3 regions of the Glutamicibacter sp. NPDC127525 genome follow, and region 3 is predicted to be linked to each of the others. Evidence: riboswitches for the same ligand, from Rfam matches in the RefSeq annotation. Region 3 holds a riboswitch; each other region holds the start of a gene.
What was found. A riboswitch is a leader RNA that binds a small molecule or an ion and turns the genes downstream of it on or off. The one in region 3 is predicted to bind S-adenosylmethionine.
Positions count from the first base shown of each region.

Region 1: another riboswitch for S-adenosylmethionine. It lies ahead of ACFVHU_RS06330 (OsmC family protein); the one in region 3 lies ahead of ACFVHU_RS09235 (bifunctional o-acetylhomoserine/o-acetylserine sulfhydrylase).
Region 2: another riboswitch for S-adenosylmethionine. It lies ahead of ACFVHU_RS11900 (O-acetylhomoserine aminocarboxypropyltransferase/cysteine synthase family protein); the one in region 3 lies ahead of ACFVHU_RS09235 (bifunctional o-acetylhomoserine/o-acetylserine sulfhydrylase).

Region 1 covers NZ_JBHXVN010000002.1:124,667-135,092, reverse strand. Annotated here, with positions in the region: gene ACFVHU_RS06370 (MFS transporter) at 1-26, opposite strand, end outside; gene ACFVHU_RS06365 (LUD domain-containing protein) at 562-1,194, opposite strand; gene ACFVHU_RS06360 (LutB/LldF family L-lactate oxidation iron-sulfur protein) at 1,191-2,642, opposite strand; gene ACFVHU_RS06355 ((Fe-S)-binding protein) at 2,660-3,424, opposite strand; gene ACFVHU_RS06350 (L-lactate permease) at 3,571-5,247, shown strand; gene ACFVHU_RS06345 (FadR/GntR family transcriptional regulator) at 5,272-5,979, shown strand; gene ACFVHU_RS06340 (SDR family oxidoreductase) at 6,152-6,922, shown strand; gene ACFVHU_RS06335 (L-idonate 5-dehydrogenase) at 6,912-7,967, shown strand; gene ACFVHU_RS06330 (OsmC family protein) at 8,044-8,595, opposite strand; SAM riboswitch class IV at 8,627-8,748, opposite strand; gene ACFVHU_RS06325 (DEAD/DEAH box helicase) at 8,889-10,426, shown strand, end outside.
Region 2 covers NZ_JBHXVN010000004.1:328,785-339,210, forward strand. Annotated here, with positions in the region: gene ACFVHU_RS11870 (BCCT family transporter) at 1-1,428, opposite strand, end outside; gene ACFVHU_RS11875 (Fur family transcriptional regulator) at 2,094-2,522, shown strand; gene katG (catalase/peroxidase HPI) at 2,626-4,809, shown strand; gene ACFVHU_RS11885 (methylated-DNA--[protein]-cysteine S-methyltransferase) at 4,908-5,537, opposite strand; gene ACFVHU_RS11890 (RNA polymerase sigma factor) at 5,534-6,031, opposite strand; gene ACFVHU_RS11895 (histidine phosphatase family protein) at 6,147-6,707, opposite strand; SAM riboswitch class I at 6,819-6,913, shown strand; gene ACFVHU_RS11900 (O-acetylhomoserine aminocarboxypropyltransferase/cysteine synthase family protein) at 7,029-8,402, shown strand; gene ACFVHU_RS11905 (CoA-binding protein) at 8,402-8,896, shown strand; gene ACFVHU_RS11910 (hypothetical protein) at 9,583-9,711, shown strand; gene ACFVHU_RS11915 (hypothetical protein) at 9,756-10,019, opposite strand.
Region 3 covers NZ_JBHXVN010000003.1:251,059-261,484, forward strand. Annotated here, with positions in the region: gene ACFVHU_RS09215 (alpha/beta hydrolase) at 1-79, opposite strand, end outside; gene ACFVHU_RS09220 (hypothetical protein) at 781-834, shown strand; gene ACFVHU_RS09225 (SGNH/GDSL hydrolase family protein) at 864-1,760, shown strand; gene ACFVHU_RS09230 (homoserine O-acetyltransferase) at 1,843-2,988, opposite strand; gene ACFVHU_RS09235 (bifunctional o-acetylhomoserine/o-acetylserine sulfhydrylase) at 2,991-4,334, opposite strand; SAM riboswitch class IV at 4,426-4,545, opposite strand; gene ACFVHU_RS09240 (VOC family protein) at 4,718-5,362, shown strand; gene ACFVHU_RS09245 (GNAT family acetyltransferase) at 5,424-5,840, opposite strand; gene ACFVHU_RS09250 (CPBP family intramembrane glutamic endopeptidase) at 5,859-6,641, opposite strand; gene ACFVHU_RS09255 (phosphotransferase family protein) at 6,738-7,583, shown strand; gene ACFVHU_RS09260 (phosphotransferase family protein) at 7,576-8,484, shown strand; gene ACFVHU_RS09265 (DeoR/GlpR family DNA-binding transcription regulator) at 8,629-9,441, opposite strand; gene ACFVHU_RS09270 (copper homeostasis protein CutC) at 9,454-10,164, opposite strand; gene ACFVHU_RS09275 (carbohydrate ABC transporter permease) at 10,167-10,426, opposite strand, start outside.

The sequences.
Region 1 (10,426 bases), on a different contig from region 3:
ATCCGAAGGTCCTGTTGTTTCTCCATCCCGGCCCTTCAAGTGAGAATCTTCCGCCTGCCTATCCATGTAATCAGAATCTGCCCGCTGATGCTGTTTTGGATGACAGCTGCCACGGGCAGATGACGCATCGGCAGCTAGGCAGTTACTGGTGATTCAGTCATGAATTGAGCGAAGAATTCGCCCAACTCACCGGTCGCGTCCAGCGGCAGCGCCATGGACACGTCCAAGCCTGGACAGGATTGGCGGGCTGGGTGCGCCAGATATCTCCGGTGATGAAAATCCGAGGCAAGGGAAGCATAACGGATTGCCGTCACGATGGAGCCAGGGAAGTCATCGCGGGCTTGAGCGTTTCCATGCCACCGGTGCGCTTCCGCGAAATGTTCGAAGCTGGACTGCCGGCTTCGCTTTTTTGCCGCGCGCGATCGAATAGAGGCGGACCTGAAGGGTTTTATTGCCGGCGGCTAGGGCAAGAAGCCGACAGCACACTTAAATGCACTCGCGGCCGGTTCCCCTGGAGGTTTAGGAGGGGGGAACCGGCCGCGAAAGCTTATTGCGCCAGCCTTACAGGCCGCGAACCATCAGGACGTCCAAGGTACGCGGGCCGTGCACGCCTTCAACGCGCTCCAGCTCGATATCACTGGTGGCCGACGGGCCGGAGATCCAGGTCTGCGGACGGGTGATGGCCAGTCGCGGCATGGCTTCTGGCAGCAGGCGCACGATCGACGAGATCGGCACGATGCACACATGGTGGTCGGGTACCAGCGAAATCGCGCGGCGGCCCTGGTTTGGCTCGCCATCGAGGATGATGGTGCCGGACTCGGCGACCGAAACGGCCGACGAGGTGACCACGGCGCTGGTTTCATCCAGTTCGGCGATGCTCAGCCGTGCGCCCGGGGCATCGATGCGCTGCTCGACCTTCTCGCCCAGCCCTGAGAGCCAGCCGGTGTCCAAGCCATGCGGGTAGACAACGCTGGAGGCTCCCGCCAGCTTGGCCGCTACGTATTCCGGGATCTGCGCGGCGTCAATGACGTCCACCCCGGCCTTGTAATCCACCAAGCGGTCCACCAGCAGGTCGATGAGCTCAGCTTCACCCATATCCGAGGTCTTGCGGTATTCGCGGGGTACCTCTTGCGCGACGGGAGCATCGGCTAGTGCCGAGCGGATCCGTCCCAGGATTTCGTCTTTTGCGCTCACTTGGACTCCTTCTCGTCGCTCCACCAGTCGCGGAAGGACTTGTTTGGCGGGGCGGGAATGTCACGGCTGGCGGTCCACCCTGCGGCGATGCCCGGAAGCTTCTTGATCTTCTTTTCCTTGCCGGACATCAGCCGGCCCAGCGGCAAGGCCTTTTCGAGCAGGCCGAGGTTCTTGCCCTTGCCCAACGCCCAGGAGCCGCCCTTCATCAGCAGATCCATCTGGGTCGGGAGCTTGTGCTTGTCGCGGTTGGCATCCACGTCCTCGCCGCGCAGGTGCACGAGGATTTCCGGGATGTTGATCTTCACCGGGCAAGCGTCGTAGCAGGCGCCGCACAGCGAGGAAGCATATGGCAAGGAGCCGTTTTCCTCGACCTGGATGCCGGTCAGCAGCGGGGAGAGGATTGCGCCGATCGGGCCCGGGTAGGTCGAACCGTAGGCGTGGCCGCCGGTGCGCTCGTACACTGGGCACACGTTCATGCACGCCGAGCAGCGGATGCAGTTCAGCGCGGTGCGGCCGAAGCGGTCGGCCAGGGCGCGGGTGCGGCCGTTATCCAGCAGCACGATGTGCACGTTCTGCGGGCCATCGTCTTCGCTCACGCCGGTCCACAGCGAGGTGTAGGGATTCATGCGCTCGCCGGTGGAAGACCGCGGCAGCAGCTGCATGAAGACCTCGATGTCCTCCCAGTGGGGGAGAACCTTCTCGATGCCCATGACCGTGATCAGGGTTTCGGGCAGGGTCAGGCACATGCGGCCGTTGCCCTCGGATTCCACTACGCCCAGGGTGCCGGTATCAGCCAGCGCGAAGTTCGCGCCGGAGATGGCGACCTTGGCGGAAAGGAACTTCTTGCGCAGGTGCTTGCGGGCAGCTTCGGCCAGCTTGGCTGGCTCATCGGTCAGGTTCGGATCCACTACCGGCATTTCCTTGAGGAAGATGTCGCGCACCTCGGTGCGGTTCTTGTGGATCGCCGGAACCAGGATGTGGCTTGGCTTGTCGTTGCCCAGCTGGACGATCAGCTCGGCAAGGTCGGTTTCGAAGGCTTCGATGCCCTCGGTCTCCAGGTGCTCGTTCAGGCCGATTTCCTGGGTGGCCATGGACTTGACCTTGACGACCTCTTTCGAGCCGGTCGCCTTGACCAGCTCGGTAACGATCTTGTTGGCTTCGTCCGCGTCACGGGCCCAGTGGACAATGCCGCCCCGGGCGGTGAAGTTCTTCTCGAACTCTTCCAAACGCTCTTCGAGGTTGGCCATCGTCAGGTTCTTGATGGCGCTGCCGGCGTCGCGCAGCTCTTCCCAGTCCGGAAGCTCGCCGACGACGTTCAGCCGCTTGTCGCGAATGGTGTGGGTGGCGTGGCGCAGGTTCTTGCGCATCTGGGTGTTGCCCAGTTCGCGGTGCGCGGCCTTGGGGAATGGCTCGGTCTCGAACAGGTTGCCCTGCCCGCCGGCAGGCATGCCGAGGAATACCTGAGTCACAGTGACACCGTCTCTTCCATGGTGCTGGCCAGGATATCTGCCAGGTGCAGGGTCTTTGGCTTGGCTCCGGTGCGCGAAAGTCCGCCGCCGATGTGCATCAGGCAGGAGGCGTCGCCGCCCGCGCAGGCCGAGGCGCCGGTGGAGCAGATGTTCTTCATCTTGTCTTCGAGCATTGCCGTGGAGACATCGGAGTTCTTGATCGAGAAGGTACCGCCGAAGCCGCAGCACTGGTCAGCTTCCGGAAGCTCGTTGACGGTGATGCCGCCGACGGTCTTGAGCAGATCAAGTTGCCGATCGCCGAGTTTCAGCGAACGCATGCCGTGGCAGGAAGGGTGGTAGGTGATGGTCTGCGGGAAGTAGCTGCCCAGCTGCTCGGCGGCGTTGGTGATCCCCAGGACATCCACCAGCAGTTGGCTCAGTTCATAGGTGCGCTTGCCCACGGCAACTGCGCGTTCCTTGAGCTCCGGCTTGCCCAGGCGCTCTGCCAGGAAAGGGTGCTGGTGCTTGACCGAAGCAACGCAGGAGCCCGAGGGGGCCACCGCGACGTCATAGTCTTCGGTGTCGAAGGCATTGATGTGGTTTTCGACCACGGGCAGGGCTTCAGGCATATAACCGGAATTCATGTGCATTTGCCCACAGCAGGCTTGCGCCTTGGGGAAAATGACTTCATGGCCCAAGCGTTCCAGGATTTTCACTGTCGACTTGGCGGTTTCCGGATACATAGCATCCACAATGCACGTGGCAAAGAGAGCAATTCGCATAATAAATGACTCTTTCAGGGTGTGGTCAGACCATACTATGCCACGTACTTCGTAATAGTCAAGACTTGTTGTGATAGCTCTCACCTTGTACTCTAGGTGGTCGGACCACATATGGTCAGACCATCTCGAGTAAGGACGCCCACACCGTGTTTACACCCTCCACGGATCCGATCGCGGGGAGCATAGCTGTTTCAGCGCTCATCGCACTGATCCCGCTTGTAGCCTTCTTCGTACTTCTGGCGGTAGTCAAGGTCAAGGCCCACTGGGCCGGCCTCGGCTCGCTCGCTGTTGCCATCCTCGTGGCGATCTTCGGCTGGAACATGCCGGTTGGATTGGCATTGAACTCCGGACTGATGGGCATGGTCTTCGGTGCCTTCCCTATTGTCTGGATCGTTGTCATGGCGATCTTCCTCTACCAGGTCACCGTCAAGTCGGGCCGCTTCGAAGACCTGCGCCGCGTCTTTGACGTTATCGGCGGCGGCGACGTGCGCATCCAGGCCGTGCTGATTGCCTTCTGCTTCGGCGGACTGCTTGAAGCGCTGGCCGGCTTCGGCGCACCGGTGGCGATTACCGCCACCATGCTGCTGGCATTGGGCCTGTCCCCGCTGCGCGCAGCCTGCGCGGTGCTGATTGCCAACACCGCCCCGGTGGCCTTCGGCGCGGTGGCGATCCCCATCACCACCGCTGGTGCCCTGACCGGCATCCCGGCTGCCGACATCGGCGCCATCGTTGGCCACCAGTCCCCGCTGCTGGCACTGTTCGTCCCATCGATCCTGGTGCTGATCCTCGATGGCTGGCGCGGCATGCGCCAGACCCTGCCGGCAACGCTGACCATCGGCATCTCCTTCGGTGTCGCCCAGTGGCTGTGCTCGACCTACTTCTCCTATGAGCTGACCGATATCGTCGCTGCGCTGGTTGGCCTGGCCGCGGCAGTGATCCTGCTGCGCTTCTGGACTCCAAAGGGCGCCGACGAGGCACGCCAGCGCGTGCTGACTGCTGAAGCTGCCGCAATTCCATACGGAGCCAACGCCAAGCTGCACCCGGTCAACACCTGGATGGCCTTGTTCCCGTACCTGCTGGTTATCGTCATCTTCGGCCTGGCCAAGCTGTGGAAGCTGGGCGTGGACATTCCTGCATGGCTGGCAAGCACGGACATCAAGTTCGGTTGGCCAGGACTGGACGGCAAGATCCTGGATGCTGATGGCGAAGCGGTAACGTCGACTATCTACAACTTCCAGTGGCTATCCTCCCCGGGCACCTTGCTGCTGATCACTGGCCTGATCGTGGCCCTGGTCTACGCGAAGAACGACGGCAACGGCAAGTACAAGATGACCTTCGCCGAGGGTGCTGCCGAAATCGGCAAGACCGTCTACAACATGCGCTACGCCGCGCTGACCATCCTCTCGGTCCTCGGCCTGGCTTACGTGATGAACCTTTCGGGCCAGACCATCACCATTGGCACCTGGCTGGCAGGCACCGGCGCATTCTTCGCCTTCCTGTCGCCAATCCTGGGCTGGATCGGCACCGCGGTGACCGGCTCGGACACCTCGGCCAACGCGCTGTTCGCCAAGCTGCAGCAGACCGCTGGCATCAATGCCGGCATCGATCCGAACCTGCTGGTTGCCGCCAACACCTCCGGCGGCGTGGTCGGCAAGCTGATCTCCCCGCAGAACCTGGCCATCGCCGCTACCTCGGTGAAGATGGAAGGCCAGGAGTCGGTAATCCTCAAGAAGGTTGCCGGTTGGTCCGTAGGCATGCTGCTGGTGCTGTGCTGCTTGGTTTACCTGCAGTCCACCCCGGTTCTGTCCTGGATGCTGCCTTAGCTTCGAACGGCTAAAATAGATCCGATGCCAGTAAACCCAGCTCCGCGTGCGTACCAGATTGTTCTCCAAGCAATTGAAGAGGATCTGCGCAAGGAGAAGCTCTCCGTTGGAGACCAGCTTCCCGGCGAGCGTGCGCTCGCGGAGCAGCATGGGATCTCGCGGGCCTCGGTCCGCGATGCCATCCGCATCCTTGATGTGATGGGCATTATCAAGACTTCCACCGGCTCCGGGCCCAACTCCGGAGCGGTGATCATCTCCAACCCCTCGGCAGGCATTTCGCAGGCATTGCGCCTGCACTTGGCGGCCAAGGGGATCAACGTCCGCGAGATCGTCGAATCCCGCATCCTGCTGGAAACCTGGGCAGCGCAAATGACGCCGCGCGATCCGATTCATGCCCAGCAGGTCATTGACCGCACCGCGGTGCTGATCATGCGCATGGACGACGCGCAGCTCTCGCGCGAGGCCTTCCACCGCATTGATGCCGAGTTCCATGTGCTCCTGGCCTCCATGGCCGGCAATGCGGTAGTGGAATCGATGATGGAATCGCTGCGCAACTCGATCAGCGACTATGTCTCCGAATCGGTGCCCAGCGACGAGGCCTGGCAGCCGGTGGTGCGCGTCCTGCGCCGCCAGCACAAGGCCATCCACCACGCATTCGCGACGAACCAGCGCGAACGGGCGGCCCAGCTGCTCGAAGAGCACATCAACTGGTTCTACTCGCAGACCCGCTAGATCCGGCAGGATAGTTTTCAAATAAATAAGTCGGACTTTATGACCCCTCGCACCTCTTATATCTGATATGTTTTGGGGAAGCGACGGGGCTGATTTTTCGGATACAGCAGCTGGTTCATACCGCTGGTGAGTTCCCGTCGATGTACCATCGACACTTCATGCGAGGGAACTCATGAGCCAACTTTTTGACCTGTCCGGACGCCTGGCCCTGGTCACCGGGTCCTCCCGCGGCATTGGACGCGAACTTGCCAGTGCCTTGGCGGATGCCGGTGCCACCATCATCCTTCACGGCCGGGATGCGCAACGCCTGGCCGAAACTGCCGCCGAATTCGGTACCCGCTATGGCACCGAAAGAATCCATAGCGCCTGCTTCGATGTCACCGATGATGCCGCCGTGCGCGAGAACATCGCAGCCATTGAAAAGAACATCGGCCCCATCCGCATTTTGGTGAACAACGCGGGTATCCAGCACCGCGTGCCCATGCTGGATCTGGAGGTGGCTGACTGGCAGCGCGTGATTGACACGAACCTCACCAGCGCATTCCTGGTAGGCCGAGAAGTCGCACGCTCCATGGTGCAGCGTGGCGAAGGCAAGATCATCAACATCTGCTCGGTGCAAACCGACTTGGCCCGCCCCACCATCTCCGCCTACACCGCAGCCAAGGGCGGCCTGCGCAATCTCACCCGCGCCATGACCGCCGAATGGGCTGGTTCGGGACTGCAAATCAACGGCATCGCACCGGGCTACATCCACACCGAGATGACGCAGAATCTGGTGGATGACGAGAAATTCAATTCCTGGATTCTGGGCCGCACCCCGGCTGCCCGTTGGGGAACTGTCGAGGATCTGGCCGGACCAGCAGTCTGGTTGGCCTCGGATGGATCGAACTACGTGAACGGGCAGACCATTTTCATCGACGGAGGCATGAGCGTTGTCGTCTAATTCCCTCGCCACCAGCACGTTGGCCGTCGTGGCCCATGCAGCCGATGATTTGCGTATTGAACAAATCGAGCTGGCAGCGCCGCGAGCAGATGAAGCACGCGTTGCCATCGCTTACGGCGGTATCTGCGGATCAGACTTGCATTACTGGAGCCACGGCGCCGCCGGGGAATCGATCCTCAAGGCTCCAATGGTTCTCGGGCATGAAATCGTCGGCACCATCATCCAGGCCGCCGCTGACGGCAGCGGGCCGGCAGCCGGAACCAAAGTCGCCGTGCACCCGGCAACACCAGGCGAGACCGGGGAACCCTACCCGGCCGACCGCCCGAATCTTTCCCCGGGGTGCACCTATCTGGGCTCGGCCGCCCGCTACCCGCACACCGAGGGCGCATTCGCCCGCGAAGTGAACCTGCCATCACGCATGCTGCGTGAGCTGCCTGCTGGCTTAGCACTGCGTGATGCGGCACTGGCAGAACCGGCTGCGGTTGCTTGGCATGCGGTGTCGCGCGCCGGTGAAGTCGCCGGCAAGAAGGCGCTGGTTATTGGTGCTGGGCCGATCGGAGCTCTCGCTGTAGCAGTGCTCAAGCGTGCCGGAGCCAAAGAAATCATCGCAGTGGACATGCACGAGAAGCCGTTGGAAATCGCCGGGAAACTCGGTGTCACTTCAACTTTGCGCGCCGATGACCAGGAAGCTCTTGCCCAGGTGGGCGCGGACGTGGTGATCGAGGCCAGCGGCAACTTCCGCGGGTTGGCCTCCGCCGTGCGCGGTGCCGTGCGCGGCGGTCGAGTGGTCATGGTCGGGTTGCTGCCCTCAGGAGAACAACCCACACTCATTTCGCTGGCTATTACCCGCGAGCTGGAACTGGTTGGTTCCTTCCGCTTCAACGACGAAATCGACCATGTGCTTGCTGCCCTGGCCGACGGTTCACTGCAGGTTTCCGAGGCGGTAACCCACGAGTTCCCGGTCGCCGATGCGCTTGAAGCCTTCGAAACGGCCAAAGATTCGGCTCGCTCCGGCAAAGTCCTGCTGAACTTCCTGGGGCAATAGTTGGCTTCAGCTAGAAGTGCACCGCGGCGGCCCCTGAAGTCGGGGGCCGCCGCGGTGCTTTTTAGTTCAGCGAACTCTAGTTGATCTCTGTGATGCTCACCGCGGTTGTCACCGGCACCGGATTGGCGAAGAGGTCCAGCACTGGGCAGTGGGCATCCACTGCGCGGCGCAGTTCTTCATAGCGTTCAGCTGATTCCGGTCCGGCAATCCGGATGTCCAGATCCACCGACGAGAAGCCGGGGCGGATGGTCTGGTCGATGCCGAAGAGTCCGCGGACATCGAGGTGGCCATTGGCCTGGATCTTCACGTCGTCCACCTGGATGCCGAGATTCTGCGCGTACAAGCGATAGACCACAACCTGGCAGGAGATGAGCGCTCCGAGCGCGTATTCCACGGGGCTTGCGGCCAGGTCGCTGCCGCCCAGGGCAGCTGGCTCGTCGACCTGGAAGGTGTGCTTGCCCGAGACAATGTTGCTGGCTACCGAATCGAAGCCTTCGCCCTCCACAGTGAAAGTCAATTGGGCACTTTGCGGGGCAGCCGAAATTCGTTCGCCCCAGCCCTTGCCTGCTTCCTGCAGGCGCTGTGCGCGGTCTTCGGATACGGTTGGGGCAGATGCTGCATTAGTCATGGGGAATTGATCCCCTTTCTGGCGCAAGGGGCGCCATCGCTTACGCATCTTGGCTGTCAAGATGCGTCGAATCTTCACCTGGGGCACCCCGCACAATGACGCAGGAGGGTTGCCGTCCACTCAGCCAGGGCTCAAAGAGTGGAACTCGTGATTCAGTGATTAATTTCTATCGGTTGCAGGGCCCGCGGGTAAAGGGCAGAAGTAACTTTTCGTCACCGGGCATCTTGCTTTCCGGCTCGCTAAGATGGAATCTAGCTCTCGGGCGCCCACTGCACGAACAATGAACGGCGAGTATGGAATTCCAGCTGACACTTTCTGCGGCCCAGACCTTGGTGACCGAATCCGAATACAACCTGGGCCAATTCCTGTGTGATTCCGGAAAAGTGCAGATCGCCAACCGGGTAATGCAACCGGGATCTACCCGCATCTCCGGTGTGGTGCTGCGCGAATCGGTGATGGCCCAATTGGAAATCACCGCGGGCAATATCAGCTTCACCAGCTTCTGCGGCAAGCATCCGGGGGTTCAGTCCTGTGAAGACGTCGCCGCCTTGCTCATTGAGGTCACCACCGAAGAAGACCAGGGCTTCTTCGTCTCCGACTCCGGGGTGGATCCCCACGCATGGAAACGCAATAGCAAGCCGCAGTGGGAACGTACCCTTGACCGTCTGCTTCCAGTCATTTCCGATGAGCCGCTGGCTGCCGAAGAACCGTTGGGATTGATCCTGAAAGTGGTCAGCGAACCGCGTTATGGCGGCGAGGACGCGCTGACCTTGCAGGCACGCCCGGCCCGCCAGGGCACCAAGAGCCCCTGGATCCAAACCGGGATCAGCTGGCGCAATGTTGCCTTTGATACGCGGTTCTCCAAGAAGCAGCGTCGTGCGGTCGTTGAACTGGACCGGTTGCGTGAACACGTTGAACAAGATACTTATCGCCATTCGTGGGATCCCAAGGAGTGGATCTCCTTGATGGATCTTCCAGGCCAGGACCTGCTGGATGCGTTCGAAGCCCTGCGTGAAGCTGGAGTGCAGATCGTCAACGGCGGTTCTACGGCCAAGGCCCCGGTGGAGTTCAGCGAGCAACCAGCCATGGCACACGTGGATGTGCGTCGCGGTGAACATGGCCTGAGCATGGAAGGGAAGCTGCGCGGGCCGAGCGAAGAGCACCTCTACCTCTTGCCCATAGGCACGCCGCCGACCTTGTTGGCTTACGCGTCCAGCCCCTTGCCGAAGGCCAGGGAAATCGGTTTGGCCCGGTTCGCTGAACCGGTCACGAAGGAACTGGCCACATTTATTGAATCCGGTGCGCAATCCATCCCGCAGGAAGGCGTTGAGCTTTTCGAGCGCCAGCACCTGGACCGATTGCGTCTGATGGCACCGTTGAAGAGCGAGGATGACAGCTACAGCATCCCTGTTCCAGCACGCCCCAGCCTCAAGCTGTCCCTGGAGAGCATCCGAACTCCGCTGACCGTGAGCTATTCCTGGGAGTACGCCTCCGCGGGCCCCCGCCAGTATGCCGTGGAAAAGGAAATTGCTGCTTCGGTGCAGGACAAGCTCGGCGCGCAGGCTTCCTTGGGGCAACTGACCTCTTCAGGAATCTTCCCGCCGAAGGAATTCAGCACCTCCGAATCCATCGATTTCTTGGTCTACGCATTGCCGCTATTGGCAGAGCATCCCGATGTGGTCGTTGAAGAGCAGAACAGGCTGCCGAAGTACCGGATCAGCCACGCGCCGGCCGCTGTCAGTGTCGAAGCCGGCGAAAGCACGGGGGACTGGTTCGACTTGTCTGTGGAAGTGCTCCTGGACGAGACCAAGGTCCCGTTCCCACTGCTGCT
Region 2 (10,426 bases), on a different contig from region 3:
GCCGCGTTCGCTGAGCGCACCCATCACGATCGAGGCCGAGTCTGCGCCGGTCACGAAGAAGATCGCAATCAGCAGCACGGTGACGACCATCAGCACGGTAGCCATCCAGCCCGACAGCGGGAGGCTGCCAAGCATGTCGAAGAGGATCAAATCGAAGTTGATGTCTGGTGCGCCATCAACAATGCTGGCCAGCTTTTCCCCGGTTTCCCCGGCGCGTTCAGCGCGTTCCTGAATACCGATGGCGCCGCCGCCGAAGATTGCGAACCAAATCAGGGTGACACTGGATGGAACAAGCAGCACGCCGGTAACGAACTGGCGAATAGTGCGGCCACGGGAAATGCGGGCGATGAACAAGCCGACGAATGGGCTCCAGGAGATCCACCATGCCCAGTAGAAGACAGTCCACGAGGACAGCCAATCAGACATTGCACCGTCGCCGGCGGCCGTACGCGAGGCCATCTCTGGCAAGTCGCCGATGAAAGCGCCAATGGCATCGGGAATGACGTTCAGGATGAACAGAGTTGGGCCGCCAATGAAAACGATCAATGCGATGATCAGTGCCAATACCATGTTGGTGTTGGACAACCACTGGATACCGCGCTCGATACCGGAAACGGCAGAAGCGACAAACAATGCGGTCAGAATGCCAATGATGATAACCAGAACGCCGGAACCGACCTTCTCCATCATCCCGGTGGCCTGGATGCCGCCGCCAATCTGCAATGCGCCCAGACCCAGCGAACAAGCCGAACCGAAGAGGGTGGCGATGATGGCCAGGATATTGATGGTGCGCCCGCCCCAACCATGGATGGCCCGGTCGCCGAAGATCGAGCTGAACATGGCTGAGAACAGCTGGGGGCGTCCCAGCCGGAAGCTGCCGTACGCCATGCCCAAGCCAACGATGGCGTACATGGCCCATGGGAATAAGGTCCAGTGGAAGAGCGTGGTGCCCATAGCGGTGCTCAATGCATCACTGGTGGAACCTTCCACCGTTCCCGGAGGAGGCGACATGTAGAAGTACAGCGGCTCGCCCACGCCGTAGAAGACCAAGCCGATGCCCATGCCGGTTGCGAACATCATCGAGATCCACGAGACCGTGGAGAACTTTGGCGTCTCGCCGTCCTTGCCCAGCGGGATGCGTCCAAAGTTCTTGGCCGCTACGACGATGGCGAAGACCGCGAAAACCGCGGCAGCAATGACAAAAAGCCAGCCAGTGTTGGTGATAACCCAGTCAAGGGCCGCGCTGGAGGCCTTGCCCAGCCCTTCGGGGCTAGCGAAACCCCAAATAATAAAGGCCAGCGCTAGAGCGCCGGCGATTCCGAATACCCAGTAATCCGTACCGGAAAGTGAGTACTTCTTAGGTCGTCTGTGACGAACTGAATGCAGTTCCTCAACGAGGTCGCCGATTGATTGATCCGTCTGCTTCATTGCGGTCTTCCTTCACTGGTGAGATCCCGCGGATAAGATCCGGGCGGAATCTGCCGAGCCATCGCCTCTCGAGTAAACGATCGCCATGCAGTGTGATTGATTGCGAATTGCTTTTCGGGTGTCGGTCCACTGTGTCTAAATCTCGCGTTGGAGCAGCCTGAAAGAAACAACTATTCTCCGCTAATATCCCGCGAATTATTCCTGCGAGTTGACTCGATTTAGCACGATTTTGACACGATAAATCCCAAAATGGGCCTTTTCCAGCATGGTCGACATCTCATCAAGGGTCAAATCAGATCCTTGATTTCTCGCCGTTTCCGGATCTTCAGCACCCCGGGATCACGTTGTTTACGCTGGCAGCGCCATCCATGTGAGCTTCCTCGCCCCACAGGGTTTTTCGCTCCCCGAACCCGTGGAACCATCAATTGGAACGCAATATTTCCCAAGATAAAACCACGCACTATTCGCTTTCTTATTTCGGGTGAAATGTCTGCGATTTCGTAATTTTTCTCCCCCAGAAGCACATCACGCTTGAACATGCATCATACGGAATACTTACTAATGAAGCACCGATTCAACCAGTCAGCTGGAGTCCACCCACTTTTAACGCGAAATACACTGGAACTTATCTTGACTGATTCAAAATAAGCAGGCATGCTGGGTACATGACATCACAGGCAGGGATCGAGCAGGTGCTGAAGGCGGCATCGATGCGGGTCACGCAACCGCGCGTTGCGGTACTTTCCGCCGTCGCGGCGCACCCGCACGCGGATACCGAAACCATCATTTCGGCTGTCCGTGAAGATCACCCCAATGTGTCGCACCAAGCTGTCTACGATTCACTCAGGCTCTTCACGAAACTGGGTGTCATTCGGCAGATACAGCCACAGGGCCATACCGCCCGCTATGAAGCCCGCGTTGGCGACAATCACCACCATGTGGTGTGCCGCCAGTGCGGAACGCTGGCGGACGTCGACTGCGCTGTCGGCGGCGCCCCGTGCCTGCATGCTTCCAATGACCACGGGTTCAGCATTGATGAAGCCGAAGTGATCTATTGGGGCACCTGCCCGGATTGCCAGGCTGCGAACGCATAGTTGCTGTCTAAGTAAACCCCTAGATTTGCCATCGTCATCAGCGCAGCTGCTGTGCGATGGATAAAACCAGATAAACCCTAAACAATCCGGAAGGAAAGAGCACATGTCTGAGATGACTGCAGGTCAGTGCCCAGTAGTTGGCGGCGCGGGTCGAATTCACCCTACCCAGGGCAATGCCAACACCGAATGGTGGCCGAATAAGCTGAATCTGAGGATTCTGGCCAAGAACCAGCAGGTTTCCAACCCGCTGGACGAGAACTTCGACTACATTGAAGCCTTCAATGCCCTCGACTTGTCGGCAGTAAAAGCCGACCTGACCGAAATCATGACCCAGTCGCACGACTGGTGGCCAGCAGACTTCGGCCACTACGGCCCGTTCTTCATCCGCATGGCTTGGCACTCCGCAGGCACCTACCGCTCGCACGACGGCCGCGGCGGCGGCGGCGCAGGCCAGCAGCGCTTCGCTCCGCTGAACTCGTGGCCGGACAACGTTTCGCTGGACAAGGCTCGCCGCCTGCTGTGGCCAGTGAAGAAGAAGTACGGCCAGTCGATTTCCTGGGCCGACCTTATCCTGCTGGCTGGAAACGTGGCTCTGGAAGACATGGGCTTCGAGACCTTCGGTTTCGCCGGCGGCCGCAAGGACGTTTGGGAAGCAGATGACGATGTCTACTGGGGCCCGGAAAAGGTCTGGCTGGACAGCGAACGCTACACCGGCAAGCGAGACCTGGATGCTCCTCTGGCAGCAGTGCAGATGGGCCTGATCTACGTGAATCCTGAGGGTCCTGACGGAAATCCGGATCCGCTGGCCTCGGCCGTAGACATCCGCGAAACCTTCCGCCGCATGGGCATGAACGACGAGGAGACCGTCGCGCTGATCGCCGGTGGCCACACCTTCGGCAAGACCCACGGCGCGCATGCCGATGACAAGATCGGCCCGGATCCAGAAGCAGCTCCGCTTGAAATGCAGGGACTGGGCTGGAAGAACGGCCACGGCACCGGCAAGGGCGCGGACACCGTGTCCTCGGGTCTTGAAGTCACCTGGACCTACCACCCAACCCGCTGGGACAACGAGTTCTTCCACATCCTCTTCGCCTACGAATGGGAACTGTTCGAATCCCCAGCAGGCGCCAAGCAGTGGCGCCCGGTCAACAATGGCGGAGCCGGCTTGGTCCAGCCTGCATTCGAGACCTTGGAACACCGCGAGCCACGCATGCTTACCAGCGACCTGGCCCTGCGCTTCGACCCGGTCTACGGCCCGATCTCCAAGAACTTCAAGGAGAACCCAGACCAGTTCGCAGACGCCTTCGCCCGCGCATGGTTCAAGCTGACCCACCGCGACATGGGCCCGAAGTCCCGCTACTTCGGCCCAGAGGTTCCTGCTGAGGACCTGCTCTGGCAGGATCCACTGCCAGCAGCTCCGCAGACCACCTTGGGTGCAACTGAAGTTGCCGCACTTAAAGCCCTGATCAACGATTCGGGACTGACCGTCCAGCAGCTGGTATCCACGGCTTGGAAGGCCGCTTCGACCTTCCGCACCTCGGATAAGCGCGGCGGCGTTAACGGCGGCCGCATCCGCCTGGAACCACAGGTCTCCTGGAGCGTGAACCAGCCTGAGCAGCTCAAGCCGGTAATTGCCAAGCTGGAAGAGATTGTTGACAACTTCAACGCCACTTCCGGGATCAAGGCTTCCTTCGCGGACGTCGTTGTCCTAGCCGGCAACGTCGGAGTCGAGCAGGCAGCCCTGGCAGCTGGCCAGCAGGTCGAGGTTCCATTCACCCCGGGCCGCGTAGACGCAACCCAGGAGCAAACCGACGTTGACCAGTTCGCATGGCTGGAACCAGTTTCCGACGGATTCCGCAACTACGACTCGGGCTTCGTCAAGCTGCCTAGCGAGTACTTGCTGATCGACCGCGCGAATCTGCTGGGCCTCTCGGCACCGGAAGCGACCGTACTGCTCGGTGGACTGCGCGTCATCGGCAATAACTGGGACGGTTCCAACTTGGGCGTCTTCACCGACACCCCAGGCGCGTTGACCAACGACTTCTTCGCGAACCTGCTGGAGCTGGGGTTGGAATGGACCCCATCCGCTGACGAGCAGACCTACACCACCACCGATGGCCGCTGGACCGGCAGCCGCGTGGATCTGGTGTTCGGTGCCAACTCCGAGCTGCGTGCACTGGCCGAGGTTTACGCTTCGGATGATGCCAAGGAGAAGTTCGTCAATGACTTCGCCTCCGCTTGGGCCAAGCTCATGGACGCAGATCGCTTCGAACTGCGCAGCAAGTAGCAGCTGCTGGGCCGCGAGCCCGTAGCAATTAGTGCTGGGCTGCTGCTTCCCGCAAGGGAGGCAGCAGCCCAGCACTTGTTTCATGCGGGAGCTGCCCGTCAGAACAGCGTCGCGGCGCCGCTGGCGAAGTCCGGGTTCTCCAGCTTCAGCAGCTCGGACTTGGCTTCCAAGCCTCCCAGGTAGCCGCCCAATGAACCATCGGTGCGCAGCACCCGATGGCAGGGCAGCACGATGGGAATCGGGTTGGTGGCGCAGGCTGAACCGACGGCCCGCACCGCCTTCGGCTTGCCGATCTGCTGCGCCAGTTGGGCGTAGCTCAGGGTATGCCCGTAATCGATATGACCCAGTTCCAGCTGCACCTGGCGGCGGAACTCGGTGGAGAGTTGCAAGTCCACCGGAAGATCGAAGCCATGCCGCTGGCCCGCGAAATACTCCTCCAGTTGCCGGGCGGCACCATCCAGGCTCGACTTGTCGCGCAGGATCCGCGGGCTGAGCTTTTCCGAGAGCACCTCCAGAATCCGGTCATGGCCTTCGGATTCAAAAGCGACCCGGACCAGCCCGGCATCGGTGCTGGCCAGCAGCAAGGCCCCCACGGGGCTATCGACCACGCGATAGGCAACATCAACAAGTTCCCGTGCACGGGCCCGTTCAACGAGCCGGTCCTGCAGCGAGTCGAGGACTTGCGCTTCAGCGGCCGTAGCCTGCTGCCAATAATTTTTTCCGTTCATGGCTGCTCCCGCCATAGTTCTTGGTCATCCATCCGGGCCCGCAGATTCTTGATCCCATCGGCGCCCGAACGCCGGGCGGCAGCTTCGGTGCCGGAAAGGATTCCGGCAATTTGCGCGTAGCTCATTCCGCCCAGGTAGCGGTAGGCCACCACCTGCCGCTGCTTGCCAGGAAGCTGGTTCACCTCATGCCACAGTTGCAGGTTTTCCAACTGCAGATCCGGCCGTTGGGCCGATGGGGCCAGGCTGTCCACGTCTTGGCCGATGAGGATTTCCGGCTTGTTCCTGCGCAACTCGTCAATGGCTTTGTTCCGGGCAATACGCACTAGCCATGCCAGGACATTGGCATCCTCCGGCAGTTGCGGGTACGCCTTGAGCGCGGCAAGGAACGTTTCGGACCAGGCGTCTTGCGCGCGATGCTCATCAAGCAGGGCACGGCAAACGCGCAGGACGTTCAGTCCATAGTCCTGGACTATCCGCTCGAACGGTGCTTGCATGGCTCTCCTGGAATTCTTGCGCCTTCATGGCTTCTCACCATGTAAACGTACGAGGAGACCATTTTGTGAGGCGTGAACGAAAAAAATTTACTTCTCGCAGAGACCCCATGGATTCCTAGAATGCCACCAGATCCAATTCGCTGGCGATCTGCTCAAGGCGGATCAAGTCCAAGTGGAGCATTTCGCCATTTTCCACGCCTTGGGGATCCGTGGTTCCGGCCAATGCGTCGCGGATGGTGCGCATGGTGGCCCCATGGCTGACAATCATGACCTTGCGCCCGGCATGCCTGCTGGCCAAGTCCAGCAGCGCTGGCACCGCACGGCTCAAGATCTGGGCACGCGGCTCACGCAGGTCCTTGGCAGCAGCCGATTCCGCTTCGCTGACCTCGGCCATGATCCGGCCTTCCAGCGGGCCGAAGCCGCGTTCAATGAGTTCCGGAACAGCGTTCCCCGTCTCGGCCCCGATCTGCTGGGCAATCAGCGCGGCAGTTTCCCGGGCACGTTCCAAGGGCGAAGCAAGTACCAGCGACCAGTTCTGGCCGATCAGCTGGCGCCCGACCTCGCGAGCTTGTTCGCGCCCGGTATCGTTCAACGGGATATCGGTACGCCCCTGCAGGCGCCCTGCAAGGTTCCAATCGGTCTGCCCGTGTCGCACCAGTGCCAGCGAAGTATCCATGACTCCAGCCTAACCGGGGTAATAGGTATCGAAGAATCTCCGATAACAGCTCCAATACGCAACGTTACGACTCATAGTTGGGTCACGAACGGTCATGTTGCGAAGATTATTACACCATCCCGAGCGGCTGAGAGATCTGGTTCGATGACGCCGCAGCAACCTGCCACATCCGGTGGTTACGGTGCTACCGCCAGAAACGATGCAGCCGCCTACCCGTTGGACGACAGCAGGAAGCGACATTGATTCCGGGATTCCTGCCTCGATCGCGGTCCGCCCTGCGGAGCCCGCGAAACCCCAATCGACGAGGAGTCGTAAGCCACCATGGCAGATCACAAGTTTGGATTCCGCACCCGCGCATTGCATGCCGGAGGCACCCCCGATGCCGAGCATGGCTCACGCGCAGTGCCGATCTACCAGACCACTTCGTTCGTCTTCAAGGACGCTGACGATGCGGCCAACCTCTTTGCCCTGCAGAAGTACGGCAACATCTACTCGCGTATCGGCAACCCGACCGTAGCGGCTTTCGAAGAGCGCATGGCTTCGCTGGAAGGCGGCATCGGAGCGGTAGCCACCGGCTCGGGCATGGCCGCGGAATTCGTCACCTTTGCGGCCTTGGCCCAGGCAGGCGACCACATTGTGGCTTCCTCGAAGCTCTATGGCGGCACCATCACCCAGCTCGATGTCTCGCTGCGCCGCTTCGGCATCAACACCACTTTCATCGACTCCAATGATCCCGCCGACTTCGAAGCGGCGATCCAGGAAAACACCAAGGCCGTCTACACCGAGGTGGTGGCCAACCCGTCCGGCGACATCGCTGACCTGAAGGGCCTGGCCGAGGTGGCGCACCGCCACAATCTCCCGCTGGTAGTCGATTCGACGCTCACTCCCCCGTACATCCTGCGCCCTATCGAGCACGGCGCGGACATCGTGATCCACTCGGCCACCAAGTTCATCGGCGGGCACGGCACCACCCTGGGCGGCGTGGTCATCGAGTCGGGCAAGTTCAACTGGGGCAATGGCAAGTTCCCCACCATGACCGAACCGGTTGCCAGCTACGGCAACGTCTCCTGGTGGGACAACTTCGGCGAGTACGGCTTCCTGACCAAGCTGCGCAGCGAACAGCTGCGCGACTTCGGACCGGCTCTGCCGGCCCAGTCCGCATTCCAGCTGTTGCAGGGCCTGGAGACCTTGCCGCAGCGCATGGACAACCACCTGTCCAACGCGAAGCAGGTCGCTGCCTGGTTGCAGGCCGATGAGCGCGTGACCTACGTGAACTATGCCGGCCTGGAATCCCACCCGCAGCACGCGCAGGCCAAGGAGCTGCTGCCCATGGGCGTCGGCTCGGTCTTCAGCTTCGGGGTGAAGGGCGGGCGCGAAGCCGGCTCGAAGTTCATCGAAGCCCTGCAGCTGGCCAGCCACCTGGCCAACATCGGCGATGCCCGCACCCTGGTGCTGCACCCGGCCTCCACCACCCACCAGCAGCTGAGCGCCGAGCAGCTGGTCTCCGCTGGCGTGCCAGAAGATCTGATCCGCCTGTCGGTAGGACTGGAAGATGTCGAGGACATCCTCTGGGATCTGGACCAGGCGCTGGCCGCTTCGCAGGAAGCGATTGCCGCTTCCGCCGCAGGGTTCGAGGCTCCGGCCTATGACGGTTCCGCCTGCGCATTGCCAACCGCTTCGAAAGGAGCAATCTAATGACTGCCGTTGATACCGCTTGGGAAGGCCCTGGAGCCGCACAGCGCCTGGAGATCCTGCGCGACACCAAGTCCATCGCCATTGTCGGTGCCTCGAACAAGCCATCGCGCGCCAGCTATTTCGTGGCTACCTACCTGCTCTCCTCCTCCAAGTACAAGGTGTATTTCATCAACCCGGTACTCGATGAGATCCTGGGCCAGCCGGTGTACAAGTCGCTGGCCGATCTGCCGGAGACCCCGGATCTGGTCGAGGTTTTCCGCAAGCACGATGACCTGCCTACCGTGCTGGACGAGGCCCTGGCCGTAGGCGCGAAGACCCTGTGGCTGCAGCTGGGATCCTGGCATGAGGAAGTGGCCCGGCGCGCCGAGGCCGCGGGCATGAATGTGGTCATGGACCGCTGCGTGAAGATCGAGCACGCCCGCTTCCACGGCGGCCTGCGCCTGGCTGGATTCAATACCGGCGTCATTTCCTCCAAGCGCCAGGTACTTGCCTAGGGAGTCCAAGATTCCAGGAAATGGGTGCATGCAATATTGCGTTGCATGCACCCATTTTTCTGCGGCAATTCCCCGGAATCGGCCGGTTTGGTCAACGACGCTGAACTTTTGCACGGAGCATTCCGAAGGAAGAACAAGACCTCTGACAAACCATGGTCGACGCAATTGGCCCACGGCATGCCGTGGGTGTGGCCCCGAAGTGCTCGACGCGTTCAATCACAGATCGAAAAATCTGCAAACCACAGCACTGCAACGCAAGGCCAAACGACCCAAACCCTAAAACAGGCAGAGAGAATCGATTTCGATTCGCTACGAGCGCGAACGAAAGAAGAAAAATCCCGCCCGCACTGCTATATGAAAACTCAATTCCCCTGGCCCGAGAACATTCCAGCATCTCGCAATAGCATTGCGCCGCACCCTCAATGCTGCACGGAGTTGAAATTTCTCTGGGCGAGGATTCCCTCTGCGGCACCCAGCTAAGAGGCATCGGAGACAGTACTCTGGGTTGACGCACTATTCAGAATTCTCCGGAAGCAGAAGCTTCCTTGGAAGTGCGCCAGTTGACTGGAGATACGAAGGAGCAGACAGTGGATGCAAATCGAAGAACCCTATGGTCCGTGGCCCTCGGGATGAGCTTGACTGCCTTGGTATGCAGCGGGATTGCCCTGTATTCTACGGGGGTCATCATGGATGAGAACAACCTGGACTCATGGCCTGCCCCGGCTCTTTGGGTGGTGGCGATTGTTGGTGTCGTGGGGCTGCTGATTAGCTTGCCCGGCTGGTTTGCTACCAAGGAAACCAAAAAGGCTTCCTAGCTGTTGCTTCCCTTGTCCATAATCGGAGCGTTCTGCCGTACGGCCTAGTTCTTTTGACCAGTTACGTCGCCTTCCACGTAGGTGGTGTATCCGCACAGCTTCCCGGTTTCATCGGTCGTCTTCGTCGCGGCGAAGATGATGTAAGGCCAGGATCCCAGGTCCCATCCGTCGCGTCCCCACCCTGGAACTTCGTACCACCCGGTACCGGCCAGCGATTCCATCCAGTCATACACTTCGCCGTACATATCGCGCTCGACAGTTGCCGGGACGGTAACGGTTTCGCGGCTGTCTTTGGTCGTGGTCTGCATAGGTTTTTGCATCCTTTCGCTTCACGGAAAGTGGGGCAGATTGCCAGCCTCCCGTCGAAGCCCTCCCCCGGTTGTTTTTCTGCCTGCTGGCGAAAAGAAATGAAGCGGGGCCAGCCGGAAACCCATCAACCCGTCAGGGGTGCGCAATCCACGAAAATCTTGGGCCGAAAAAGCGACGAAGGAGCGCGGACCAAGAATTTCTGGTGGAGCACGCCCGAAGCGCAGCGAGTGGCTTGTGGGTTTGGAGGTGGCCCGTACACTCCGAAGGACAGCAGCAAAAACAGGAAAAGACCGGACGAAGTCCGGGCCACCAACCGGACACGCCAGCGGACGCCCGACACACCCTGGAGACGAGCTTGCGAGGACCCAGGGTGTTCAACGGGACGAGAAACCTCATGGCATACCTA
Region 3 (10,426 bases):
ACACCAGCAGCGGAGTTCCAAGGCGGGATTCGTCGTTACGGGAGATGATGGCCACTGGAGCCTGATCCGGGATAGTCATAGTTCCCCAAGACTATCGAACAGGACGTCGCGGGGAACTACAGCTAGCTCAGCGCTTCCGCGGCCCGATTCCATCAATTCCCCGGCCACCGGCGATGGCAGCGCCCGGGTGCAGCAGAACTTCCCCATAATCACCGTCGAATCTGCTGATGGCGTTGGCCGGCACTATCCTGGAACCTTGGTCTTCCAAGGCCTCGAAATCCAGTTGACATGTTACAAGATTATAAATCTTCAAAAATTGCTTAGCTTTCCAAGTTTTTCGTGTTCAACTGGACCAACGGCCTCACGGCCCTCCGGAACGCCGCTCTCGCCGGACGAGACAGCGACAGCGACAGCGACAGAGTAAGGAATAGGCGCCATGGGCGAAATTGAATACAGCGAAGATATTCCGGGGCAGCTGCAAGAGGATCTCGATAGTTTCGGGTACATCGAACCGGACCCGGGAAGCGCTTCGTCCCTATTCGATAACGTGGACGCCGTATTTTCAGTCGGCACTCCCCTGTTCGCCATGCTCTTTATCGCCGTTGTCGGATTGATCATCTTCGTAGCTGTGCGCAATTACCGCAAAGCTAAGAGCGCCGGTTTTGATCCGCTGACCCTGGAAACCGAACTGTTGGCAAGAGCCGCTAATTCAGCTATGCTGGCGCCGGAAAATCCCTTGAGGACAAGCTTGCCGAACTCGATTCCCTGCACTCGCGAGGAATCATTACCCGCGACGAGTACTTGCAGGCGCGCCGGGACGCTTTGAGCGACTAGCACGGCAGCTCGTGGAATCATCCTCGGGAATGATTGACTATAAGTTACCCTTTGGTAACAATAGATTCGTGCCAAACGATTCTGCTTCTGAACTATCAACATCCGCCAATGCCCCACTGCATCCGTGGCGCCGCTATGTCGCCATTGGGGACTCGTTCACCGAGGGCATAGGCGACCCCGACCCGTCGAGCACCGGCCGCCACCTTGGCTGGGCCGACCGCTTGGCCCATGAGCTCAGCCGCACCGTCCCGGACTTCTCGTATGCCAATCTCGCCATTCGAGGCCGGCTGATTGGCCAGATCGTTGCCGAACAGCTCGATCCCTGCATTGACCTGAAGCCTGATCTGATCTCGCTCTGCGCGGGCGGCAACGATGTCCTGCGCCCGGGCGGGGATCCAGACAAGATTGCAGATATCCTCGACAATGCGGTAGCCAAGCTCACCGATACGGGCGCCACGCTCTTGCTCTTCACCGGGCCCGATATTCGCGATACCCCGGTTTTGGGAAGCATCCGAGGCAAAGTGGCGATCTACAACGAAAATGTGCGCACCGTAGCCGCCCGCCACGACGCCATCGTGGCGGACATGTGGGCCTTGCAGGAGTTGCACCAATCCCAGATGTGGGCACCGGATCGCCTGCACTTCTCCCCTGCCGGGCACCGGCGCATTGCCGCCATGGCACTGGACTCGCTGAACGTCGCGCATCCTCTGGATACCGAAATCGTTCCGGCCGTGGATGAACGCAGCTGGCGGGAAGCCCGCAAGGAGGATCTGCAGTGGGCGCGCGAGCATCTTGCTCCCTGGGTATTGCGCCGCCTGCGCCACCAGTCCTCCGGCGACGGCATCACCCCGAAGCGGCCCTCGGCCACGCCGTTTGCGCAGACCAAGCCAAACGACTCGCTCGGCGCCGGCGACAGCGCCAAGTAGGCATGAAAAGCCTGAAGCAGTTCCACCGATTACTGGCGGAACTGCTTCAGGCTTTGAAATCTTCCCGAGCCCTTTCCGGGGCTCAGTCCCCGAACACCAAGGTCCGGAGCACGCCATCGAGCTGCGTGGCATCGGTCAGGAATCCATCGTGGCCAATCGGCGAATCAATGTAGTGCACCGGTTTTGGCTTGGACAGCGACGAGGCCAGCTTCACTGACTGCTCAGGAAAGTACAACCGGTCAGTGGTTACCGCGGCAACCACCACGTTGACGTTCGCCAATCGCGCCAAGGCGGCTTCCAGGGATTCATGGCCGCGAGCCACATCATGACTCATCAGCGCCTCGGTGAGCACCAGGTAGCTGTTGGCGTCGAAACGATTCACCAGCTTGCTGGCCTGATGGTCAAGGTAGCTTTCCACCTGGTACCGCCCGCGAGGCCCCTCGAGCAGACCCGTTGGCTTCTCGCCATCCTGCGGATTGCGCGAGAAACGGGTTTCAAGCTCGGCCTCGGAACGATAGGTGATGTGGGCCAGGCGGCGAGCCAAGCCAAGACCGGCGTCCGGGCGCGCATCGTTGCCGTAGTAGTCGCCATTGCAGAAGTGCGGATCCAACCGGATGGATTGGGTTTGCACCTGTGCAAAGGCAATTTGCTCGGCAGTCGCCTGCGCGCTCGAGGCCATCACTACGAGGTTCTTGACCTGGTCGGGGAACTCGACGGCGTATTCCAACGCGCGCGCACCGCCCATCGAACCGCCAATGACCGCATGCCAGGAATCAATTCCCAGTTGCTTGGCCAGCCGCGCTTCAAGGCGCACCGAGTCCTTGATGGTGACGAAGGGAAAGCTCGAACCGTAGGGCAGGCCCTGGTCGCCCAAGGACGAGGGGCCGGTGGAACCATTGCAACCACCCACCATGTTGATGGACACGACAAAGTACTCATTGGTGTCAACCGTGGCTCCGGGACCTACGAGCTCTTCCCACCAGCCGGCGCTTTGCGAATCGCCTTGCGCAACGTGGGCGTCACCGGTGAGCGCATGCATCACCAGCACCGCGTTGGAGCCATCAGCTGCTAGCGTCCCCCACGTTTCATAGGCCAGCACCACGTCCGGAAGGAATCCACCGAATTCGAAGTGGTGCTCCCCCACGGACTTACGGCGCAAAATGCCGTCTTGCCCGCCGGCGAGCTCTTCGGCGCGCAGAGTATCTTCAGTAGTCACAATGGATGCCATGCCTAGAGGGTTTCCTGCAGTTCCTTGTTCTCGAGGGCTGCAACAGCTTGGAAGCCCAGTTCCAGATCGGCCAGAATATCCTTGATATTCTCCAGTCCGACGCTCAGCCGCACCAGTCCCGGGCTCACGCCGGCCGCAACCTGCTCCGCTTCGGAGAGCTGGGCATGGGTGGTGGAGGCCGGGTGGATGACCAAGGAGCGCACGTCGCCGATGTTCGCGACATTGGAGTGCAATACCAGTGCGTCCACGAAGGCCTGGCCGGCTTCCGAACCGCCCTCCAGTTCGAACGCGATGATCGAGCCGGCGCCCTGATCGCTGTACTTCTGCGCACGCTCATGCCAAGGCGAGGACTTCAGGCCTGCGTAGGCGACCTTCTGCACTTCCTCGCGGGCTTCGAGCCAATTGGCAACTTCTACGGCATTCTGGCCGTGGCGCTCAATGCGCAGCGACAAGGTTTCCAGGCCCTGCGCGATCAAGAACGCGTTGAACGGCGCAACCGAGGAACCCAAATCGCGCAGCAACTGCACGCGGGCCTTGAGGATGTAGGCCAGATTGGCGCCCAGGATGCCGTTGGCACCCAGGTCGCGGGCGAAGACCAGGCCGTTGTAGGACTCGTCCGGGGTGTTGAAGCCCGGGAAGCGGTGGGCGTCCTTGGCGAAGTCGAAGTTGCCCGAGTCCACGATGACACCGGCAATGGCATTGCCGTGGCCGCCGAGGAACTTGGTGGCCGAATGGATCACGATATCCGCGCCCCACTCGATCGGGCGGATCAGGTACGGGGTGGCCAGGGTGTTGTCCACCAGCAGCGGCACGCCGGCTTCGTGGGCGATCGCCGAGATGCCCTCGATGTCCAGGACGTCCTGTCGCGGATTGGAGATGGTTTCCCCGAAGAAGGCCTTGGTGTTCGGACGCACCGCGGCACGCCAATCATCCAGGTTGTCCGGGTCGGCAACGAAGGTGACCTCGATGCCCAGGCGCTTGAGCGTGTGCTTGAGCAGGTTCTGGGTTCCGCCGTACAGGCTGGGGCTGGCCACCAGGTGGTCGCCGGCTTCGGCCAAATTCAAGATGGCGAAAGTGGTGGCAGCCTGTCCCGAAGAGAGCAGCAGTGCTCCAACGCCGCCCTCCAGGTCAGCGATGCGGGTTTCCACCGCGTCGGTGGTCGGGTTGCCGATACGGGTGTAGATCGGCTCCAGTTCCTGCAGCGCGAAACGTGCAGCAGCGCTCTGGGCGCTGGGGAAGACGAAAGAGGTGGTTTGGAAAATCGGGAGAGCCCGTGCTCCGGTCGTCGGATCCGGGGTCTGGCCGGAGTGGATCTGACGGGTTTCAAATGACCAGTTATTGCTCATGGTTTCCTCCAAATAGCGTTTCATGACTATGGGGGTACGCCACTGAAAAGACACCGACAGGAAGCACCATATCGTGACGACTTCCAGGGGTAACCCGCGCTTGTCCTTGATGCCTTGTGCGTTCAAGGGCCAGGTCTTCACCCGGGGCACCCCACCGCGGTTGGAGGGTTGCCGCCCAGTAAGCCGGGGCTTGTTACTGGGACTCATGACCTGGTACCAGTTTGCCCGAAAACCGAAGATCTTTGCAACGCAAGAGCTGGTGATTGGACTCAATCGGTCATATTTCGCGAATATTGCAGGTTCATCGCAGAGTATTCGATAGCATCCCGGCACTTAGGTGTGCCTAAGTAGAGACTCGCATCACATGTTGCCATGATGGGCACATGATGAGGCTAGATCACGTAAGTTATGCATGCGGCCCAGACGGGCTGTTGCCAACCGCTGAAAGAATCTCCGAGTCCCTTGGACTGGAATTCGTCAAGGGCGGCGTGCATCCACGATTCGGAACACGCAATGTCATCTTCCCGCTCAAGCATGGCCAGTACCTGGAGGTGGTTGAAGTCCTGAACCACCCGGCCAGCGACAAGGCACCCTTCGGACAGGCGGTTCGCGCCCGTTCGGAGCTCGGCGGCGGCTGGATGGGCTGGTGCGTCTCGGTGGAGGATCTATCCAGTGCCGAGGACCGCTTGGGCCGCAAGTCGGTGCCGGGCAACCGGAAGTTCCCTGATGGCCGCGAACTGACCTGGCAGCAGATTGGCATCAAGGGCCTGATCGCCGATCCGCAGTGCCCGTACCTGATTTCCTGGGATGAAGGATCCGAGGAGCTGCATCCGTCGAAGGCGCTGGAACCTGCCGGCGCCATCAGCCAGATCGCCATTGCCGGCTCGCGTGAACGGGTGCTGGATTGGCTGGGCCAGCCGCAGAACGTCAATTTGGGCGCTGTCACCATGCAATATGAAGCGCCGAATGGCACTCCGGGCATCATGTCGGTTACCTTTGAGACCGAGTCCGGCACCGTGGTGCTGTAAACAGTTCCGCAGAGAACGCAAGTAGGCGGGGACAATGGCGTCCCCACCTACTTTCTTTTCGTCAAGGCCGGTCCAGGCGCTTCCCCAGCACCACGACGTGCTGGTCTTCGAAGCCCAGCCGTTCATAGAAATCGATGACGGCAGAGTTCTCCTCGCGGACCATGAGCTGCACCTTGGGCACGCCGCGATCCCGCAGCCACAGGACAGCGGCATCCACCAGCTCCCTTCCCAGGCCGTTGCCCTGCCGGCACGGATCCACCGCAACATAGTAGAGCCAACCTCGGTGGCCATCATGGCCAACCATCGCAGTAGCCATGAGTTGATCGTTCTCAACGATGGCCAGCACCGTGGAAGCAGGCTCGGCCAAAGCCCGTCGGGCGTCGGCGAGCGCATCATTCCACGGACGAGCCAGCCCGGTTGCTTCCCACAATTCAACTGCTTGGCGAAGGTCCTCTTCGCGCAGCACGGTAATCTGCATTGGCTCAGCTTACCGGCGCTACTGGCCGATTCCGATGGCCGGCCCGACCAAGGCGTATCCCACGAAGCCGATGGCATCGAGCAGGAAGTGCGCGATAACCAGCGGCATCACCCGCCCGTATTTCTGGTATACCCAGCCGAAGACGACGCCCATGAGCATATTGCCGATCATCGGCCCCACCCCCTGGTACAGGTGGTAGCTGCCTCGGATCATCGCAGAACCAATAATGGTGCTCCACAGGCCCAGCTTCAATTTCTTGGCGTAGGTTAACAGGAATCCGAGCATCAGCACTTCTTCGAGGACTGCATGACGTGCAGCCGACAGCAGAAGCACTGGGACGCTCCACCAATAATCGCCAAGATTCGCTGCTGACAGTGCCGTGGTGACGCCCAGTGCCCGCCCAGCGGCATAGACGCCCAGCGTTCCTACTCCCATGGCCAAGAACATCCCCGCCCCGAGCAGTGCGTCCTTGCCCGGCTTGCGCATATCGAAACCGATGTCCCGGATAGTTCGTCCAGTCGTGCGCTTCATCAGGTAGAGCGCCAGCACGACGGGTACCAAGGCAAAGAAGATGTCCAGCAGCTGGTAGGAGAAATCAAAGAACTCGCGGGTGCTCAGCGGGTTGTTCAGCGATGTAGTCTGCTCGCGCAGCGGCGCCCGGGTGACCTTGTCGGCAAAGCTCAGCAGCGAGTAGACCGCGCTTTGTCCCAAGGACAGGGCAAGAACCAAGACGATCTCGAATTTGAGGGTCTTGCGGGTTGCTGTCTGCTTAGATTGTTCAGCGTTCACGTTTCCGATCATAGGCTGATCTGGCTGTGCGCGTACTGAGCAGCCACGTGGCAAACCTGCGATAGCCTGAGGTTGAGACCACCAGCAAGCTGAACGAGAAGAGTGCGAGTGAGCCGTCCTGCCACCATTGGAGAACTGCAGATTGCCCGTCAGCTCTGCCCCGATCTTTCCTGGGAAGATGCGGCCGTGAACGAAGGCGGACAATTCCACAAGGTGGTCATTGGCAATCCGCAAGCGGTGATTCGCATGACGCGCACGCCAGCGGCCACGGAGCAGATGCCCCGTTCCGTCAAGCTGCTGTCTTTGCTGGAGGGCCAGCTCAACTACCAGATTCCGGTGGCGGTCTCCGAGATCCTGCACGTCGACGGACTCAGCTCCGTGGCCATGTCTTTCATCCCCGGCAGCGCCCATGAACCGCATTACGGGGATCCGAAGGTGCTGGGACAGCTGGTCAAGGATTTGGCCGAGCTGCCGCTGGAGCCGATCAGCGAGCATCTGGCCAAACCGTTTTCATTCCGTGGCGAATGGACCCAGGCCAGGCAGCAGCAATGCTTCGATGCGCTGCCCGAGGAACTGCGAGGGCCTGCTACCGAGCTCTGGGCCCAGCTCGATATCCTGGCGCAGGTTCCTGCGGGCTTGGTCCATGGCGACTTGGCCGGCCACAACATGCACTGGATCGGCGAGAAACTGGTTGGCATCTTGGATTGGGACCTGGCCGCTGCGTGGGACCCGGCTTTGAACACCGCTTACCTGAGCCTGTGGCATGGATTGGAAATGGCGGATTTGATTGCTCCCAGCGCAGAGGAAGCATACCGGGCCAAAATCTGGTTGGGCCTGATGAGTCTTGAACGGCTATCGGATACGCTCTCGCGCACCGACAACCCGAAAATGGGCAAGCTCATGCGCAAGATTGGTCCGCGCATCCTCACCGCCGCGCAGTCAATCAATGGCTAGGACGCATATTCTCGAGCCCCATCAGGTCGCTGCCAGGCTAGCCGCCCGCCGTGGCGCACGCGAGCTGGCACTAACCGGGGAAGGCACCGAATTCCTTTTCTACAGCTCGCTGCGCGGGACCCGCTACGAGGGCTACCGCATCCCTCGAATGCGGGTCTACAACACCAGCAACAATCCGCAGATTCCGGCCAGCAGCCTTCAGATCAAGGAATTGAACTGCAGCATCTGGGCTCAACAACATGGGTTGCCCAGCGCACGGGCAATTGATCTCGTAGATCAAGATGGGTACCCGGTGTTGATCACCGAAGTCATCGAAGATGACGGCTCACCAGTGGACGCTCACGCATTGGGCTCGTTGCTGGCTTCTTTGCACGAACTTCCGCCGCTCGCTCTCGACGAGGAAGGCAGCCAGGCCGGCACAATTTATGCGACGGTTGCCCAGCGCATCGCTGACCGCTACGCGAAGCTAGCCCGCCAGCATTCGATGCCAGCCTTGCCATCGGCCGACGTGTTGCGTGCTCTTCTCGAAAGATCCTTGCACCGGCGCAGGCTGTTGCATCTGGATATCCGTAGGCAGAACGTTCGTGTTCTGGCTGGAATGCCCCTGGCCATATTCGATTGGAGTAATGCCCTCTGCGCTGCCCCGGAGATGGAACTGGCACGCATCGAGGAATACGCTGCCATTGCCGAAAACGGTTTGGACAACGAGCGCTTGCGTACTGCATACACCGGAAATGGCGGCAGTTTCGACGACACTTCGGCAGCGTGGACTGTGCTGAGGCTGGATGCTGCGGTGATGCTCGCCGGGGTATTCAACTCCGTGGCTCCCAATAGCAATCGTGAACAGCTCTTCCTCGCGCGAAGCCGGGCGTTGCTTGAAAACCTGGGCTCCTCGCTTTGACCTGTGCGGCCGGCCCTGCTTGTTGCGCGCGTTGCTTTGACAGGACCAGCGCAGGCCATCGGAAAAGATAGTGCTTGGCATCCGCTGGTTCCGCAAGCACAAACGCCGACCGGACCAGCAGCTCGGTGGGCAGTTCCAGCGCAGCTAGGATTTCTCCTCGGGCCGATATTCCGCCACGTCCATGGCTGCACGCATGCCGGCCTTGGCCAAGGCACCCAGTTGCTCGCTTGTGGCGTCGTTGTCCGTGATGATGCCGGTCAGGTTCTGACGATCCAAGATGACAAACGAGCGCCTGCCGATCTTCGATGAATCGGCCACCAGGTAGCTGCTGCTCGATTGCCGGATCATTTGCTCATTGACTGCCGCTTCCATTTCATCGCTGACCATCGGACCGACTTCGGGATCCAACCCGTTGATTCCGACAAAAGCCAAGTCAATGGTGATCTTTGCCAGAGAGGACTGCGCCATTGGACCAACCAGCTCGTAAGAACGGTCGTTGAGCACGCCGCCAGTAACCATCACCCGGATATGCGGGCGGACGGCCAGCATCGAGGCAATGTTCACCGCGTTGGTGACCACGGTCAACGTGACCCGGCCCGGTTCACCCACCAGGTCTTGGCGCAGGCTCAGTTCGCTGGCGATCGCCTTGGTGGTGGTTCCCCCGGATAATCCGATGACCATATTCTGCGAGACCATGTCGGCTGCCAGCTTCGCGATTTGCGCCTTCGCGCGGTCGTTGCTATCGCGCTGGTAGCGGGAAGGCAGGTCGTAGGCCACCGAGTTGGAGACCGCACCTCCGTGAGTGCGGGTAAGCAGTGATGCGGCAGCCAATGCGTCCAGGTCCCGGCGCGCCGTGGCCGGGCTGGTACCCAGTTGCTTGACGACTTCCTCTACATCGATCTGGCCGCGGCTGGCCAGCAGATCGAGGATCTGGTTCTGCCGTTCCTCGCGTTTCATCGTGCGCGCTCCTTAATTTTCCAGTTCATCAAGCGTGCAGCGCAGTTGGCGCACCTGTTGCTCAGATACTTCGATGGTATCGGCATAGCGGGTCTTGGCAGAAGAATGAACGGCTGCGACTCCCAGTCTGCGTACGGATTCAATATCTGTTGCCTGCAGCCCGCCACCGCACATGATCTCGATCCGGCTGCCGGCGGCTTGAACCATGGCCTCGATCGTGGCCATGCCCTGGTCAACGGTTCTTCTCCCGCCGCTGCTGAGCACTCGGTGAGCCGGGAACTCCAGAAGCCTGGCAAGTTCCCCTATTGGGTCTCGGCTGGCATCGATGGCCCGGTGCACCGTGATTTCCAGCCTCTGGTTCACCGCCAGGGCGGCCTCGGCCCAGTGCCGCATCATGGCCAAGTCCAGTGCCCCGCGTGGATCCAGCGCACCGAGCACTATCCCGTCTACCCCCGCGGCAGCAAGACGTGCAGCTTGCCTCTCCATGAGCGCGGCTTCCTCGGTGGTGTAGCGGAAATTTCCCGGACGGCTGCGCAGCAGTGCGTGCACCCCTCGTGGAGGCCGATGCTCATGGATCTGTTCGAGCGCTTCCGGGTTTGGCGTGAGCCCGCCTAGTTCCAGCGCTTGGCAGGCTTCGAGCCGATCGGCTCCGGCCCGCGTTGCCCGTTGGGCGCATGCACCAGACGTGGCCACGATTTCCAGCGCCGGCAACGCCGTGCCCACGGCTATTTCACCGCACCGGCAGCCAGGCCGCCGATCAGCCGCTTCTCGATCAATGCGAAGAGCACGATCACCGGAACGATGGCCACAATGGATACTCCGAAAACGTATTGCCATGCAGTGGAGTACTGGCCAACGAACTTGGTCAACGCGACGCTCAACGGCTGGTTCTCGGCGGTGGAGAGGATCACCAGCGAGGCAGCGAATTCATTCCAGCAGGAAACAAAAGTGAAGATCACTGCTGTGACAATACCCGGCCAAACCA